2 regions of the Mesorhizobium sp. genome follow, and region 2 is predicted to be linked to the other one. Evidence: riboswitches for the same ligand, from Rfam matches in the RefSeq annotation. Region 2 holds a riboswitch; the other holds the start of a gene.
What was found. Region 2 has a riboswitch for S-adenosylmethionine ahead of ACO07C_RS12755 (O-succinylhomoserine sulfhydrylase). Riboswitches for the same ligand answer to the same signal wherever they lie in the genome.
Positions count from the first base shown of each region.

Region 1: linked by a shared signal. The riboswitch ahead of metX (homoserine O-acetyltransferase MetX) and the one ahead of ACO07C_RS12755 (O-succinylhomoserine sulfhydrylase) in region 2 are both predicted to bind S-adenosylmethionine.

Region 1 is NZ_OZ245860.1:4,424,203-4,428,881, reverse strand. Features, by position in the region: gene ACO07C_RS21140 (prephenate/arogenate dehydrogenase family protein) at 1-696, opposite strand, end outside; gene hisC (histidinol-phosphate transaminase) at 703-1,812, opposite strand; SAM riboswitch at 1,983-2,060, shown strand; gene metX (homoserine O-acetyltransferase MetX) at 2,163-3,332, shown strand; gene metW (methionine biosynthesis protein MetW) at 3,329-3,943, shown strand; gene ACO07C_RS21120 (DUF1330 domain-containing protein) at 3,966-4,286, opposite strand; gene ACO07C_RS21115 (ABC transporter ATP-binding protein/permease) at 4,489-4,679, opposite strand, start outside.
Region 2 is NZ_OZ245860.1:2,666,256-2,670,934, forward strand. Features, by position in the region: gene araD1 (AraD1 family protein) at 1-958, shown strand, start outside; gene ACO07C_RS12745 (hypothetical protein) at 971-1,438, shown strand; gene ACO07C_RS12750 (2'-deoxycytidine 5'-triphosphate deaminase) at 1,464-2,558, opposite strand; SAM riboswitch at 2,637-2,714, shown strand; gene ACO07C_RS12755 (O-succinylhomoserine sulfhydrylase) at 2,771-3,961, shown strand; gene ACO07C_RS12760 (ceramide glucosyltransferase) at 3,989-4,679, opposite strand, start outside.

The DNA.
Region 1 (4,679 bases), 1.8 Mb from region 2:
GGAAGCGGCGAGACGGGTGAAGTCGCGGAAACCGGAGGCCGAGTATTTGATGACTTCGGACTTGGTCACCGACTCCAGATCGTCAGCCGTGCCGACGATGTTGTAGGCGATGATATGCGGCAGATGCGAGACGATGGCCAGCGTCATGTCGTGGTGCTGGGGATCCATCGTGTCGATGTTGGAGCCGCAGCGGCGCCAGAACTCCGACAGCCGCTCCAGCGCTTCAGGGTCGGTGTCGGGAAGCGGCGTGAAGATGCACCAGCGGTTGTCGAAGAGATCGGCAAAGCCCGCGTCGGGACCCGATTTTTCCGTACCCGCCAGCGGATGCCCCGGGATGAAATGCACGCCCGCCGGCACATAGGGCTGCATCTGCGCGATGACCGACGCCTTGGTCGAGCCGACATCGGTGAGAATGGCGCCGGGCTTCAGCGCCGGCGCGATTTCCTCGGCGACAGCGCCGGACGAGCCGACCGGCACCGAGACGATGACCAGGTCGGCATCGCGGACCGCTTCCTCCGCATCCGTGGTGTAGGAATCGCCCAGCCCCAGTTCTTTCGCCCGCGCCAGCGTCGCGGTGCTGCGTGTCGAAATGGCGACATGGCCAGCCAGGCCCTCGCGCCGGATGACACGCGCCAGCGAAGAGCCGATCAGGCCGATGCCGACCAGCGCTATCTTTTCAAACATGGGTGACGTCATGGCGTTCTAGCTTTTCAGGAATGTCGTGAGAGCGGCGATAACGCCGCGATTGGCCTCTTCGGTACCGACGGTCATGCGAAGCGCGTTGGGGAAGCCGTAGCCGGAAACGCGCCGCAGGATATAGCCGCGCGCGGTCAGGTATTCGTCCGCCTGCGCCGCCGAATGTTTCTGGTCGTCGGGAAAATGGATGAGGATGAAATTGCCGACGCTGGGCGTCACCCGCAGCCCAAGTTTTGTCAACTCCTCGCTCAGCCATGTGAGCCAGGTCTCGTTGTGCGCCACGCTGCGCTCGACATGGTCGCGGTCGCGGATCGCCGCGATGCCGGCCTCGATCGCCGTCGCGTTGACATTGAAGGGACCACGCACCCGGTTGATCGCGTCGACGATATGCATCGGCGCATACATCCAGCCGATCCGCGCGCCACCCAGGCCGATCTTGGAGAAGGTGCGGGTCATCACCACGTTCTCGGCGCCGCCGACCAGCTCGATGCCGGCTTCATAGTCGTTGCGGCGGACATATTCGGCATAGGCGGCGTCCAGCACCAGCAGCACATGCCTGGGCAGGCTGGCATGCAGGCGACGCACCTCCTGGAACGGCACATAGGTGCCGGTCGGATTGTTTGGGTTGGCCAGAAACACGATCTTCGTGCGCGGCGTGACGGCGGCAAGGATCGCGTCGATGTCGGCGCGCTCTTCGGTCTCCCTGACCGCGACCGGCTTCGCACCCGCCGACTGGATGTAGATCTTGTAGACCATGAAGGCGTGTTCGGTGAAGACAGCTTCGTCGCCCGGCGCGAGATAGGTCTGCGCCAACAAGCCGAGAATCTCGTCGGAACCGTTGGAGCAGATGATGTTCTGCGCATTGAGGCCATGCACCTCGGCGATCGCTTCGCGCAGTCTCCTTGCGGTGCCGTCGGGATAGATGTCGAGCTTTCCGGCGATCTCCCGCGCGGCCTCGATCGCCTTGGGCGATGGACCGAGCGGGTTCTCGTTGGACGACAGTTTGAAGACCTTGGCGACGCCAGCCGGCGCGGCGCTCTTGCCGGGCACGTAGGCCTCGATGTCCATGATGCCCGCGCGTGGGGTTGGACGTGCCTTGTCCGATATCTGGCTCATGTCGCAAAATCCGTCGAGAACGCTTCCGCCTGGAAGCCGCAGCGGAAATACAAGCCATGGCCGCCAATGTCGAGAGGTGGCAGTGGTGCCAGGGCTCAGTCCAGCAGTCGGTGTAGCAGTCGGCCCAGCGGTCGGCATTGACGGCAAGGCGGCCGAGTTCTAGAAGGGCAATGAGATTCCGTGGTGATTTGGCCGGTCGGCTTGCAGCCACGTTAAACAACTTGCTAAAGGGCCGTTTGCATCCTGTAACCGGCTTTGCGACGGCATTGCCGGTTTTTTATTGTCCGCTCCGGCCGGATACCGCATCGGTCTCGAAAGGCTGATGCGGATCAAAGTGTGAGATGGATGCGATGGCCGCTCTGCGCGCTGGAAAAACCAACAACGAAGCCGACCAGCCGTCGAGCCCGGTGCTGCTCTTCGGCCCCGACAAGCCGCTCAAGCTCGATGCAGGCAGCGTGCTGTCGCCGTTCCAGATTGCCTACCAGACCTACGGCACGCTCAACGATGCGCGCTCCAACGCCATTCTCGTCTGCCACGCGTTGACCGGCGACCAGCATGTCGCCAACACCAATCCCGTCACCGGCAAGCCAGGCTGGTGGGAAGTGCTGATCGGCCCCGGCAAGATCATCGACACCAACCGCTTCTTCGTCATCTGCTCCAACGTCATCGGCGGCTGCCTGGGCTCCACCGGTCCGGCCTCGACCAACCCCGCCACCGGCAAGCCCTACGGGCTCGACCTGCCGATCATCACCATCCCCGACATGGTACGCGCGCAACTGATGCTGGTCGAACATTTCGGCATCGAAACCCTGTTTTGCGTGCTTGGCGGCTCGATGGGCGGCATGCAGGTGCTGGAATGGGCATCAACCTATTCAGACCGGGTTTTCTCGGCGCTGCCGATCGCCACCGGTGCACGTCATTCCTCGCAGAACATCGCCTTCCACGAGGTCGGCAGGCAGGCGGTGATGGCCGATCCGGATTGGCATGGCGGAAAGTATTTCGACTATGGCAAGCGGCCGGAAAAGGGCCTGGCCGTGGCGCGCATGGCCGCCCACATCACCTATCTGTCGGAAGCGGCCCTGCATCGGAAGTTCGGTCGCAACCTGCAGGATCGCGAAGCGCTGACCTTCGGCTTCGACGCCGATTTTCAGATCGAAAGCTATTTGCGCCACCAAGGCATGACCTTCGTCGACCGTTTCGACGCCAATTCCTATCTCTACATGACGCGGGCCATGGACTATTTCGACCTTGCCGCCGACCATGGCGGCCGGCTGGCCGATGCTTTTGCCGGCACCAAGACCAAGTTCTGCCTGGTCTCCTTCACCTCGGACTGGCTGTTTCCGACCGAGGAGAGCCGCTCGATCGTCCACGCGCTGAACGCCGCCGGCGCATCCGTTTCCTTCGTCGAGATCGAAACCGATCGTGGCCACGACGCCTTCCTGCTCGACGAGCCGGAACTTTTCGCCGCCATCAACGGCTTCATCGGCTCGGCCGCGCGGGCAAGAGGGCTCAAGCCATGAGCGTCAACGACACACAGCGCGTCGACCTCGAGGTCGTCGCCAACCTCATCCCGCCGCGGTCGCGGGTGCTCGACGTCGGTTCCGGCGACGGCTCGCTGCTGGAACTGCTGCAGGACACCAAGCAGGTCGATGGCCGCGGCCTGGAACTGTCGCAGCGCGGCGTCAACGAATGCGTGGCGCGCGGCCTGTCCGTCATCCAGGGAGACGCCGACAAGGACCTCGAATTCTATCCCGACAAGGGTTTTGATTTCGTCGTGCTGTCACAGACCCTGCAGGCAACCCGCAATCCCAAGCTGGTGCTCGACGAACTGCTCAGGATCGGCGAGCGCGCGATCGTCTCCTTTCCGAATTTCGGCCATTGGCGGGTCCGCCTGTCATTGTTCCTCAACGGCCGCATGCCGGTGACCAAGGACCTGCCCTATTCATGGTACGACACGCCCAATATCCACTTCTGCACCATCCGCGACTTCGTCAATCTGTGCGACGAGCTCGGAGCCACGGTTGAAAAGGCAACCGCGCTCGACGCCAGCGGCCAGAAGATCGGCCTGTCGATGCCGTGGTGGTTCTGGAATTTCTTCGGCCAGCAGGCGGTGTTCCTGCTGAGACGATAACCGGCCGCTGTCGGCCCGGCGGCTACCCAAGGACATCAGTCGCCTTGTGCGGATGGCTGACGCCATCTGCAAAGACGACGTCGGACTGGGAATTGCCCGTGCGCAGCGCCAGGATCTCCTGGTAGGCGGGCGAATGGTACCATCCGCGCACATGATCCCTGTCGGGAAACTCGATGACAATGAGATGTCCCGGCCAACTGTTCTCGACGACCTCGACGTCGCCGCCATGCACGATAAAGCGACCGCCGAAAGGCTGTAGCGTGGCATCGATCTTCCGCAGATATTCGACGATCTGCGGCCCGGGTGAAACCTCGCGCATATGGGCAACGGCGTAAGCTGTCATGACTGGCTCCCTGATGGATCGAAGCCGTACAGCCGGCCTCGTGCGAGCAATCTGCCGAGCCGTCATGGCGCGGTCGATTACTCGACAGGTAATCAGCATGATTATGTTGCCGAGCGGTCATGGTCGTGGCCGGCGCCGGCGGCGTGCTCATCCCGGGTAACGCCGCGCGACGCACCATCGGCTTGAACCTCAGTCAGTTCCGCTATTTCTTGCGTCGAACAGCGGCTGCGCGAGGCGGAGGTTCGATAGCGCCTGCCCTGACGCGGGCTGGCTTCAGCGGTGGTGCGCCCGCATCTTTCACGATCGTCAAGGCGCGTGGAAAGAACTGGTTGTTGTGCTGTCCGCGGCCGATATTGAGGATGGCCGCGCCGCTCAGATGCTTTTCCAGCATCG
Region 2 (4,679 bases):
GACAATCCGCGTTGTCGCCCGTACCGGCGGCAAGACCCGGGTCATCAACGGCGCCCGCAGCGTCTATTCTCTGGCCATGGAGGCCGCGCGCACCGGCACCGGGCTCGTCGCGCTGATCGAACGCAAGGGATATGGCGAGACGGTCGACCTCGACGCCGCATACAAAAAGGGGCGGCTGTTGTCGCCCATCAACCATCCTGACCCCGCGCACCTGCACCTTACCGGAACCGGACTGACGCATCTCGGCTCCGCGGCGACCCGCGATTCCATGCATAAGAAGCTCAAGGATGGCGAGGAACAGCTTACCGATTCCATGAAGATGTTCCGCATGGGACTGGAGGGGGGCAAGCCAGCCAAGGGCGAGGTCGGGGTCCAGCCTGAATGGTTCTACAAGGGCAACGGCACGATGGCGGTTGCACCCGGCGCCGCACTCCTCTCGCCCGCCTTCGCCAAGGATGCCGGCGAGGAGCCGGAAGTGGCCGGCATTTACGTCATCGGCGACGACGGCGCGCCATTCCGCATCGGCTTCACGCTGTCGAACGAGTTCTCGGACCACGTTACCGAGCGCGTGAACTATCTGTTCCTCGCTCATTCAAAGCTGCGCAACGCCTCTTTCGGACCTGAAATCCTGATCGGCGATCTGCCAACGGATATCCGTGGCGCATCGCGCATCTATCGCGATGGCTCGGTGCTTTGGGAAAAGCCCTTTCTGTCGGGAGAAACGAACATGTCGCACACGATCGCCAACCTGGAACATCACCACTTCAAATATTCGGCGTTCCGTCAGCCGGGCGACGTGCACGTGCACATGTTCGGCACGGCGACATTGTCCTTCGCCGACGGCATCACCACAGAAGCCGGCGACGTGTTCGAGATCGAAGCCAAGGATTTCGGCTTGCCGCTACGCAATCCGCTCGAGATCGAGCAGCCGGTGAAGGTGGCGGTGAGGGCGCTGTAACGAGAGACTGGAATGTTGGGCAAGGAAACGAACCGGGGACGGCTTGCTATTGTGGTCACCGGCTTGGCGCTTGCCTTTGCCTGTTCTTCCTCGATGGCTTACGGCGCGCAGCGCTGCAGCCCGAAATCCTATCATGAAGCCCAGTCGGCAATGACCCGCCGGCTTCTGGCCACCGGTTACTCGAAGACGCAAGTGAACTTTCTTATGCGCAATGCGGACCGCATAACTTCCGCGCTACCTGCCGACAAACTCGACGGGAATGCCAAGGCCTGCGGCATCGACTCCGCTAAAGCCTATGTCTTCGGATGCCTCGACAAGCAACTGTTCCCCTTGAAGTCCGGCACAAACGCTTTGCTCGACGACGAGAAACAAACCAAAGGATTTTGGGGCAGGAAGCGCCTCACCGTACGCGAACTGCGCTTTATCGGTGGGCTCCATGGCTGCCTTGGCGCCGCAAAAGAATCTCTCTTTCGCGGCTGAACGCGGAAACTTCACGACATCAGCGTCAGCGCGCCGAGCGAAAGTGCTTGGAGAGTTTCAGGCCCTGCGCCTGGTAGTTGGAGCCGAGATCGGTGCCGTAGAGCGCCTGCGGCCGCTTCAGCATGTGTTCGTAGACCAGTCTGCCGACAATCTGCCCATGGTCGAGGATGAACGGCACTTCATGGCTGCGCACTTCGAGCACGGCCCGGCTTCCGGTGCCGCCGGCCGCCGAATGGCCAAACCCCGGATCGAAGAAGCCGGCATAGTGAACGCGGAATTCGCCGACCAGAGGGTCGAAGGGCGTCATTTCGGCAGCGTAGAGCGGCGGCACATGCACCGCTTCCTGGCTGACGAGGATGTAGAACTCATCGGGATCGAGTACGAGTTCACCGGCGCCGCTCTTATGGATCGGCTCCCAGAAATCGACGACCTCCTGCGCGGCGCGCTTGTCGACATCGACCAGCCCCGTGTGATGCTTTCCGCGATACCCGACAAGACCGTCCTTGTCACCGTTGAGGTCGATCGACAGCGCTATGCCACCACCGGAGATGTTGGGCGGATCGGTCGCGACCAGCATCTCGTTGCGATGCAGGTCGTGCAACTCGGCCTCGGACAGCAGCGCATTGCCGGTGCGGAAGCGTATCTGCGACAGACGCGAACCGGTGCGCAGCACGATCGGGAACGTGCGAGGGCTTACCTCCAGGTAGAGCGGGCCGTTATAGCCGGCGGCGATCTTGTCGAACTCGTGGCCGCGATCAGTCATGACGCGTGTGAAGATGTCCAGTCGGCCCGTCGAACTCTTGGGATTGGCCGAAGCGGAAATGTCGGCGGGAAGCGCCAGGCTCTCCAGCAGCGGCACTATGTAGACGCAGCCCGTTTCCAGCACCGCGCCTTCTGCCAGGCTGATCTCGTGCAGCTTTAGCCGGTCGAGCTTTTCCGAGACCTTGTGATTGGGACCGGGCAGGAACGAAGCCCGCACCCGCCAGGCCTTGTCCCCTAGCCTCAGGTCAAGGCTCGCCGGCTGGATCTGGTCGACATCCAGAGGGCGCGACGAGGTGAGCGCACCCGACTGGAACAGCGCCGAAATATCCTGATCTGGAAGAATGCCTGTCTGCCGCAAGGCTCTGCTCCTTAGCCGCTGGTACAAACCTCTTAATGAAGCCGGCAATTGACGCAAGCGCGGCGCGGGTCTAAAGGGTCGTTATCCCGTGGTGATTTGGCCGGTCGGCTTGCAGCCACGTTAAACAAGTCGCTAAAGGACCGTTGGCCGCAAGGCCGTATGGACCGGTTGCGACTTTCGCGGCCGGTTTTTTTGTGTCTGGAACAAAAGCGATGAGCACCAACAAGCGCAACTGGAAGCCTCAGACGGCACTCGTGCATAGCGGGACCTTGCGTTCCGGCTTCGGTGAAACCTCCGAGGCGATATACCTGACCCAAGGCTACGTTTACGAAACGGCGCAGGCGGCGGAAGCCCGATTCAAGGGCGAGGAACCCGGTTTCATCTATTCGCGATACGCCAATCCGACCGTCGACATGTTCGAGAAGCGCATGTGCGCGCTGGAAGGCGCCGAGGATGCGCGCGCCACGTCGTCGGGAATGGCGGCGGTGACCGCGGCCCTTCTGTGCAGCGTCAAGGCCGGCGATCACATCGTGGCGGCGCGCGCACTGTTCGGCTCCTGCCGCTGGGTGGTCGAGACGCTGGCGCCGCGATACGGCATCGAAGCGACGCTTGTCGACGGTACCGACATCGCAAATTGGGAACAAGCGGTCAGGCCGAACACCAAGCTGTTCTTCTTGGAGAGCCCAACAAATCCGACATTGGAGGTGGTCGATATCGCCGCCGTCGCCTCGCTGGCCAATTCGATCGGCGCGCGGCTCGTCGTCGACAATGTCTTCGCCACGCCGCTGCAACAGAAACCGCTGCAACTCGGCGCCCACATCGTCGTCTATTCGGCGACCAAGCACATAGACGGCCAGGGCCGCTGCCTCGGCGGCGTCATCCTGTCGGACAAGAAGTGGATCGACGAGAACCTGCACGACTATTTCCGCCATACCGGCCCCAGCCTGTCGCCCTTCAATGCCTGGACGCTGCTGAAGGGCCTGGAGACGCTGCCGCTGCGCGTGCGCCAGCAGACCGAAAGTGCAGGCCGTATCGCCGACTTCCTCGCCGAAAGGCCGGAAATCGCTCGGGTCATCTATCCGGGCCGGGCCGACCATCCGCAGGCCGATATCGTCAAGAAGCAGATGTCGGGTGGCTCGACGCTGATCTGTCTCGACGTCAAGGGCGGCAAGCAGGCGGCTTTCGCCCTGCAGAACGCGCTCGACATCGTGCTGATCTCGAACAATCTAGGCGACTCGAAGAGCCTGATCACCCATCCGGCCACCACGACGCACAAGAACCTGAGCGACGAGGCGCGCGCCGAACTGGGCATAGGGCCTGGCACGCTGCGCCTGTCGGTCGGTCTCGAGGACGCCGACGATCTGCTGGAGGATATCGAGCAGGCGCTGAAGTCGGTGAAGTAAGCGCACGGGCAGTACCGCCCGCTGCTTTCAGGCCCCGGACGGCGTTTCTTCCAGCTCGGTGGCCTTGGTGCCGATCGTCATGGCATTGCCGCGCCAGTCGACGGCGCCGCCGACCCATCCGCGCACCCACATGGCCGGCAGGATGCAGTCCCGCGCCATCATGGCCGGGATGGTCCGCCATGAGATGTACCAACCCTTGGCGAAAGCCAAGGCGCATTCCGGAAGGTAGGCTGCCGCCAGCAGGGCGGCGGCCGTCAACGGCAGGCTCCATCCAGCGCCAGCGGCGGCGGCCAGCGCGAGCAGCAGCGGCACGGCCACGCCGGTCAATATTTCGGGCGCGAAGAACAGCGGGAACGTCACACGGCGCAGCCGCGCCCAACGCGCCTGGCGCGACCAAATCTCGCCCAGCGTGCGCCGGCCCAACGGCTGCTCGAAGGGCGCGGCCACCAGATTGACGCGCAGGCCGAGCCCGTTCACCAGCTTGGTCGCCGCGGCATCTTCCGCGATCTCGGCCGCAAGCGCCCGAATGCCGCCATTGGCATCGAGCAGGGGCTTGTTCCACAACATGCTCTTGCCCTGGGCGAAGCCAAGGCCAATCGCCTCGCCGGCATACTGCCAGCGCGCCTGCAGCGTGTTGAGAAACGCGCATTCGACCTCGGCCCAGAAGCCGTCGGGACGAGATCCTATCGGTGTCGAGCAGACGAGGCCGGTTCCAGGC